Regions from separate parts of the Flagellimonas marinaquae genome, predicted to be linked through region 1. Evidence: riboswitches for the same ligand, from Rfam matches in the RefSeq annotation. Region 1 holds a riboswitch; the other holds the start of a gene.
The links. Region 1 has a riboswitch for cobalamin ahead of MJO53_RS08825 (acyl-CoA thioesterase). Riboswitches for the same ligand answer to the same signal wherever they lie in the genome.
Positions count from the first base shown of each region.

Region 1 (4,316 bases):
AATTTGAGGGCTGTTCATTTTATGAACAGCCCATAAAATCTAGTGTGAGCTTCCGTCTCCGTTGTGTACGTGATCCACAGTGAACATATTTGATGTGTTTGTGGCGATTAGGGGTGATTTTTCCTCGCTGACCATAATTACCGCTTGTTCGGTAAGCGATATTTTATGTTGTCCATCCAGTATATTGCCGGCATTGGCCACAATATGGATTATCGGGGTCATATCATCACTGACCAAGGCATCTGTTCCAAGGCTTAGCGTGGTTTCTTTGTAATTGTCCAAGCTGGAACCGTGACTTCCCATATGAATTTTAAAATTGGTGTCATCGGTAACCGTGGCCGAGGTAAACGTTCCCTCAAAATTCAGGAACTTGTAGCCAGCTTGCCAGGACCACATCATGTTATTGTTTTCAGCTTGGGTAAGGAGGTCTCCCTGTCCTTCGGCTCCCAAGAGATACTTTTCTTGGTCCACACCAATTCCAAACGTTATTGAAGTGTACTTGCCGGTAGGAACATCGTAAAGAACTACTTCTGTTTTTCCGGTTTCTTCGCTTGTTATAAAAAAGCCCGTATCCTTAGGATAGGTGAATATGTTACCATCTTCATCGGTCAGCCTAAAATTTCCGACAATGTAGTTCAGGCGTTCTATGGTCAAGGTCTCATTCTGGGAATTGGTGTAGGAAGACCCTAGAATAAGGTCGTCCCCGGATACGCTGTTGTCAAATTCAATTTTTACCATTCCGGTACCTGTTAGTTGCGTAGAATCGTCATCGCTGCTGCATGATGCCAATAAAATGGATAAGAATAAAGCGGTAGATAATTTATAAATTGATTTCATCTGTAATACAAATAGTTATGAGTTGGGAAGCCTCTGCTTAAAAGCCCCCCGGATTAAAAATGTTATATACATGTGCCAAAGGCGCAGTACTTAAAAGTATAGGCACAGTTGCTTTTTTCCCTTTAGGGAAATAGCACAGCTATAAAAAAGGTCGGTGTTAACAGATGATGGGCGGGCGAAAAACTGAAGCTGTAAATTGGCGCGGTTTGCTAGAGGTAAATTCAGGTAGTTGGTCGTTTTCCAAAGTTTGCGGAGTAAAATCACAAAAAAGAATATCCACAAAGCCGATGGGATACTCTTTCATGTTAATAGAGGGTAGATTTTGCTTTTTTTCGTCTTGTTCTTCTTGCAGCATTTTGGACAGATAGCACTTACCGTTACAGTTGAGCATTGGTTTGTCCTTGTTCACGCACAAATACTCGGCAATGTAGTCTTGGTTGACCACATATTCAAAAACAGGAAGTACGGGCCTTAACATGGCCATTACATACAAAAGTGTGAACAATATGGGAAGACTCCGCTGTTTCAAGAAAAATTTTTTGAACCTGTACAAATATAATCCACTTAATTGATAGATGTAAAAAAAGCTGCCTGTTTTAAGCAGCTTTTAGTTCTTTTTCCAAAGCTATGAAACAGGATAGTTTTTTTTGGGGGCTATAATGTGGCAATATTTTGATGTGACATAGATAAGGTTCGCCATTTTTGCGATAGTTAATCACCGCGCCATCAAAACTGTGATGCGCGTTTAACTGTTCCCTAATTTCTTTTTTGATGGTTTTTGATGTTTCTTTTCCTTGTAAAAAGCTCGGTTTTTTTTGTAGCGCGTAATTTTTTCGATACCCTGTCATTTCTATAAAACCATCATTCACCCAAAGAATGGAATGGTCCGGGTCGGTAACGACCAGGGCGTCGTAGTTTTCCTTTTTTATAAGACTCTGATTCTCTTGCGATATTTCCTCACCAAGCAGGTAGGTGATTTTCTTTAGGTCTGCTTCTTTTTTTAGGTTGCCCAGTAACCTGTGATAGCTTTCCAAATAAAAATCAAAGCTTAGTAATGGGGATGCCTGGAGTTTGTTGTCTTTCGTCATTGTTTTGTTCTACGTTAAATTAAACCACTGAAATTGGTGTTTTGTCCTGGTTCAAGGCAACAAAGGTGAACTGGCCGCAGATGGCCTTTTCCCTTTGGCTGGAATACATTTCTTCCAAATAAATGTCCACTTGCACTTTTAAACTTTTGTTGCCCACCTTTATTACTTCGCCTATCAGTTCAATAATGGTACCTGCAGGAATTGGGTGGTCAAAATCTATACGATCTGTACTTACGGTCACCATTCGTTTTCTGCTGAACCGTGTTGCAGTAATAAAGGCAACCTCGTCCATTAGGCTAAGTGCGGTTCCGCCAAACAAGGTGTCGTAGTGGTTTACGGTATTGGGGAATACCGCTTTAAAAATGTTTGTTTTTGATCGCTTTATGCGTTCGCTGATTTCCATGGCAAAAGCTTTTATAAAATTGAACAATTAGATAAAAGCTCCTTAGCTCAACTTCGCAATGCCTTAAACAAGTGGAACGTGTGTGGAGTTTTGCCGGATAAGCCGGTGAAAGTTCAAACGTTCGACTTGCCCTTTACGCGAAGGCATCGTCAAAATCCTACAAAGTAGGAACGAAATGGGCAGGTATCCTGGCTTGTTCGATTTTTGCCACCTTCTCATCTTTTTTTGGGAAAGACAATGGTTTTTTGCAAAAACATACTATTCCAAAAACGGAATCGAACTTACAGTTGCGCGTCAGCTCGTGATTTACACACGATTCCCTTTTAATTCCGATATGTGTCGGAAACCCTATCGTTATGATAAAGAAATTAAGTAAAGAACTTATTTGGTGGTAAATGTATCGAAATTTGAATTTACCTTGAAATTATTTCTGTCCGAATTTTATGCGGTAAAATTTAATGAACAGATCTTTTGGGGTTGGTGCTTGGGCGGAATTGGACAAATGATCTTTTTTTTGATTGAAATCTGCTTAAAGCCTTATGTAATAAGGGTGTTTGGGATTATATGTTTGTAATTGTTAAAAAACTGTGAAAAAGTATTTCTTGGCAGTCGGTTCCAATGTGGATTTTTCTCAGCCCTTATCCTACGTTTGTTCCCATGGATTTTGACTGTCAAAAATTTCGAATGTTGATAACAGTGTTAAGAACCTGATCGACGAAACTTCAAATCGAAGTGAAGAAAATATGAATTTTACAGTCAAGCTATTTTTTCAACTCCAAACCGTTTTCTTCATGCAGATAACTCATATAACTAAGAGGGATTTTAGTACGCAAGAATTTGATTTACACAAGATTACGAATGCAATCTTGAAAGCCATGACAGCTGTGGAGCATGGCCAGATCACCGATGCGCAGACCATTGCCAGCAACGTAAATAAAGAGTTGTTGGAACGAAAGAGCCAAGACCAACATTATGTGCCCACTGTTGAAGAAGTGCAAGATGTTGTAGAGAACCAACTTATGGACAGTGAGTTCCACGATGTGGCAAAAGCGTACATTATTTATAGGAACAAAAGGGCCCAAATGCGGGAGTCCGATATTTTTGAAAAACGAATAAACCTTAAACCTTACGAATACCCACAATTATACGAATACGTTCCCGCGATCAGACACTCGTATTGGATACATACTGAGTTTAACTTTACCAGCGATATCCAAGATTTTAAATCCGGATTGACCGAAGTGGAACGAAGTGCCATTAAAAATACCATGTTGGCCATTTCCCAGATCGAGGTGGCCGTAAAAACATTTTGGGGCGACATATACCATCGTATGCCAAAACCAGAAATAGGTTCGGTGGGAGCCACATTTGCGGAGAGCGAGGTGCGCCACCACGATGCTTACTCGCACCTACTGGAAATTTTGGGACTGAACCAAGAGTTTGAAAACCTGAAGAAGAAACCGGTGATCATGAAAAGAGTGCAGTATTTGGAGACGGCACTTAAAAATGCAAAAAGCGAAAACAATAAGGAGTATGCCGAGTCCATTTTGCTATTTTCCCTTTTTATCGAACATGTTTCCCTTTTCTCCCAGTTCCTGATCATTATGGCGTTCAACAAACATAAAAATGTACTGAAGGGAATTTCGAACGTTGTGGAGGCGACTTCCAAAGAAGAGCAGATCCATGGTGATTTTGGTATCGATGTAATCAATATCATCAAAAAAGAACACCCGGAATGGTTCGATGATGCATACAAGGAAATGATCCAAGATATCTGTGAGAAGGCATTTGAATCGGAAAGTAAAATAGTGGATTGGATATTTGAAGCTGGTGAATTGGATTTCTTGCCCAAAAACTTGGTAAACGAGTTTATCAAGAACAGATTCAACAACTCATTGGAGAGTATCGGGATTTCTAAAATATTTGATGTCGATCAAAAATTATTGGAGCAGACCGAATGGTTCGATGACGAGATCATTGGAACAAAA
Region 1 covers NZ_CP092415.1:1,950,739-1,955,054, forward strand. The annotation lists gene MJO53_RS08810 (MbnP family protein) at 40-837, opposite strand; gene MJO53_RS08815 (hypothetical protein) at 995-1,366, opposite strand; gene MJO53_RS08820 (PAS domain-containing protein) at 1,434-1,925, opposite strand; gene MJO53_RS08825 (acyl-CoA thioesterase) at 1,945-2,328, opposite strand; cobalamin riboswitch at 2,489-2,694, opposite strand; gene MJO53_RS08830 (ribonucleotide-diphosphate reductase subunit beta) at 3,120-4,316, shown strand, end outside.

Region 2 (4,316 bases), 1.6 Mb from region 1:
AAGAGAACCAAAAAGCTTCCAATGCTGGCCGCGATGGCGAGGGAAACATCGCTCAAAAAAGAAAAGGTAGCAAAACCGGTTAAAAATGTTGAGCCCATTAACAGTAGTGCGGCACCCAAACTGGCCCCGGAACTTATTCCCAAAACAAAAGGTCCGGCCAATGGATTTCTAAACAATGTTTGCATTAAAAGACCGCTCAAGGATAATCCTGCGCCAACCAATATGGAGGTAAATGCTTTTGGAATCCGATAGTTCCATATAATATATTCCCAAGAGTCTGTCTTTGGCAATTTTCCAAGCAAAATAGATAGCACGTCGGCAAAGGGGATGGAAACCGATCCTGAACTAATATTCAACAACGAAGAACATAATAATGCAACCAACAATAGCAAAAAGGAAATGCGATATGTTCTTGTGAATGGCATTTATTTTATGGGTTTGATAAATTGCAGCTGGTGTTCCGGTAATAGTTCCGGATGCAATATCTTAATAAAATCCTTTAAGACCACATCGGGTCGGTGAGGTGCCGATTCGTAAAAAATAAGTCCACCGGTTTCGCCTTTTTCAATGGCATTGGAATATACTTTTTGGTTCGTAAAAGCAGAAAACCGGCCGTAATGTGTATTTGCGGCTTTTATTTGTTCGTAAGTGGTTTGTGCTGATGGGTTAAACCAAAATTCGGCATCTTGGGCTTTTTCCAAAACCGATTCGAGACTTAGCCCAATGCTTCCGGTCTCGGGTGTGGAAGCCCACGCATAATCGGCATTTGCATCTTTTATAAAGCGGGCCATCCAACTTTGGCCCCCAGCCACATACCACACATCCTTGTAAAGTCCCCCGGTTAGCACGGTAGGTTTGGATTTTGCTTTTTTTGCAATCTCTTTTGCTTGTTTGTAAGATGATTCTACTTCTGTGAAAATACTATCGCCCAGGGCTTCCTTATTGAAAAATGGAGCAAAAAACTTGATCCATTCGGCTTTACCGAGCGGGGTATGCTCCACCCAATCACCATTGTAGGCTACTGGAATTCCTGCCTGTTTTAAAATATCGTAGGCCTTGTTCTCCTCATTAATGCTAAATCCAAAAATAAGTTCGGGGTCTAGGGCCAATACCATTTCTGTGTTGAGAACATCATTCATTCCCAAATCCTTTATGTGCCCTGCCGAAATTCGCTCTCTGGCCTCGGGTGTTGAAATGTAGTCCGTATTTGGAAAGCCGATTACGGTATTTAATGCCCCTAGTTTTTGTAAGGGTTCTATGTGGGTAGTGGAAGTGAGCACCACCTTTTCTACTGGGGTGGCGATAATGGCATCGTATGCATCTTTTGGTAGAGTAATGGACGGTAATTTTTCCTTGGGGACCAACGCATATTTAAAACTTTTTGCCCCGGGCCAAGCCCCGGTGACCTCTATTATTGTAAGATCGGTCTCTTTGGTTACTTTAAATCCGGTTGCATATTTTACTTTGGAATCTAATTCTTGATTTTGGGAAGGTTGCTGTTTTTTTTCCTGTTTGCAACCTACCGAAGTCATCAAAAGAAATCCTAAAACTAGAATTGACCATTGTTGTTTTGCCATGGCCCAAAAGTAAGATTATTTAATTTTTGAGGAAAAAGATTAAACAGATTGATTAGCTTTGGCCTCGAATTTTGGTTCTCACGGTTTTCCGTGGGATTAAAAGGGAATCCGGTGCAAATCCGGAGCTGTTCCCGCAACTGTAAGTTGTGCCCAAGAATTACTGTTTTTTAAAAGTAAGTATTGGGCGTTTGTCTCATCTTCTAAAACCACTGCCCAATGGGCGGGAAGGTAGGAGGCAAAACACAAGCCAGGAGACCTGCCACATTCAAACAAACATTGTTAAACTTTCGGGATAAAGGTTTACGTATGCAACACATACTATTCTCCCGTTTATTCAATTAAACGAAATGAAAAAAAATCATTTATGGTTAATTACCGCTTTATTAGCGGGACAGGGGGTCTTTGCACAACAGATACAGCAAGATTCACTTAAAGTTCAACAACTGGACGAGGTTGTTGTTAGCGACTCAAAATTTGAATTGAAGCGTGAAAACTCAGGAAAAACGGTAATCAAGATCACAGCTGAGGAAATGCAGCGAAACCAGGGCAGAACGGTTGCCGAGATCATCAACACAAAAAGTGGTATCGAAATTGCCGGTAGCCGGGGCAGGGATGGCGATGTGCTAGGGGTTTACGCCCGGGGTGGCCGTGGCAGACAGGTCTTGATCATTATCGATGGCGTTCGTGTGGCCGACCCATCCACATTTTCTGCCGAATATGATCTACGTCTGCTGTCTCCCAGTACAATTGAGTCCATTGAGATCATTAAAGGAGCGGCCAGCACACTTTACGGAACCAATGCAGTTACTGCGGTGATCAACATTACAACAAAAAAGAGTTCCAAAAAGAAGATAGCCGGTAATTTTGAAACCAGTGTTGGGACCAATCAAACTGCGGAGGACCAGAATTATAATATAGGTAGCATTCAAAATTCCGCAAATGTAAATGGCACATTGGGCAAGTTCAATTATGGGGTGGATTTTTCCAATCGGTACAAAAGTGGATTGTCTGCTGCTGTGACACCTGAAAATGAAGAGGATGTTTTTTCAAATTACAGCACCAATGTAAGGTTTGGCTATCAATTTACGGAAAGGTTCGGCGTTCAGCTATATGGCAATCAAACCAAATTTAGGAATGAATATGATGCTTCTTTGGCCGAAGCTCCAAATGTAGGGGAGAACGAGCAGCAAAGGGTTGGGGTTTCCTCTGAATTTGAGTATGGCAAAGGATCGGTTCACTTAAATGCGGCCTATACAGATTACGAGTCCATGGCCAACGATACTTTTGGTGAAAGCACTACCGAAGGCAACAATTGGGTATTGGATGTGTACCATAAATATGTTTTTGGAGAGCAGTTCCATACGATACTTGGAGTAAACTATATTAAGGACGAGGCTATTTTTGCGGAGGAGGTTGATTTTACCATTGTAGATCCTTATGCCAATGTGGTCTATGTTTCGGATTTTGGATTGAATTTGAATGCAGGTGCCCGCTTGAACAATCACTCCGAATATGGAAACCATTTTGTGTACAACCTGAACCCATCTTATGTATTTGATACGAATAAAGGGTATATAAAATTGATGGGATCGTATGCAACCTCTTATATTACACCGAACTTGACCCAGTTGTTCGGTGCTTTTGGTGGAAACCCAGACTTGGAGCCAGAAGAAAATACCACTATTGAGGCGGGCGTGGAGTTTAAATTGAACAATACATTAAGAATCAGTACGGTTTATTTTGATAGAAACGAAACAAATGCCATTGGTTACGATGCTAACTTTACAACGATAAATGTTGCCGATGAGATTGATGCCAACGGGGTGGAAGTGGAAGCAACTTGGTTGCCTTTGAGCAATTTTAGTGTAAATGCCAATTATACCTTTACGGAACGGAAAGGCGACAATGCCATACGTATTCCCAAGCACAAGGCCAATGTTTCTGTATGGTATCAGTTTTGTGAAAGTACCAATGCATCTTTGAGCTATGCCTATACCGGTGAGCGCTTTGATACTGATTTTTCTACTTTTACCGATGTAGCCCTTGACCCGTTTTCAATATTGAATCTTTCTGTTCAGCATGAGTTGATCAAAAACAAATTAAATGTTTTTGTCAACGCGGATAATTTGTTGAACGAGGATTATAGGGAGTTGCTTGGGTTCACCACCAGAGGACGAAACTTTAGGGTCGGCCTCAGCCTGAACCTTTAAAAAAAGAAAAGCGGCCGATCGGCCGCTTTTTTATTAGTTGTTTAACTGTAGTGGTTTTTCCAAATACATATTGTCCTTTATAGGAGTTTCCAATCTAGATGACGTAAAAGATTCTGCGGGCATTTCCACCGTAAAGTCTATTTTGGCAGAGCTACCTGTAATTTCTTGTAGAGCACGGGCCAGGAGAGGCTCGTTTACATCGCCTAAGACTCCAAAATTGGTTAAATCTTCTTCTAGGGCAATGTCTGGCGCCAAACCATTGGTGTAATCATAAAACCCATCGGCATTCTCGTTCCTTCCAACCAAAGGTTGTAATCCCCAAGAATTTTCAGCATTGATATTGCCCTCACGGTCACTATTATAAATAAAAGAGTTTTCTGGGTCATCTACCAAGGTAATTGAAAATTCATTTTTACCACGAGTTGTTTCTCCAATATGGATTACATCGATATAAGGGTCAAGTCCGTTCATTACCAATTCGCTTGCCGAGGCAGAATCACCTGTGGCAATAACAAAAACACGGTCTAAA
Region 2 covers NZ_CP092415.1:376,496-380,811, reverse strand. The annotation lists gene MJO53_RS01745 (FecCD family ABC transporter permease) at 1-425, opposite strand, end outside; gene MJO53_RS01740 (ABC transporter substrate-binding protein) at 426-1,577, opposite strand; cobalamin riboswitch at 1,633-1,856, shown strand; gene MJO53_RS01735 (TonB-dependent receptor plug domain-containing protein) at 1,925-3,787, shown strand; gene MJO53_RS01730 (S41 family peptidase) at 3,821-4,316, opposite strand, start outside.
Region 2: linked by a shared signal. The riboswitch ahead of MJO53_RS01735 (TonB-dependent receptor plug domain-containing protein) and the one ahead of MJO53_RS08825 (acyl-CoA thioesterase) in region 1 are both predicted to bind cobalamin.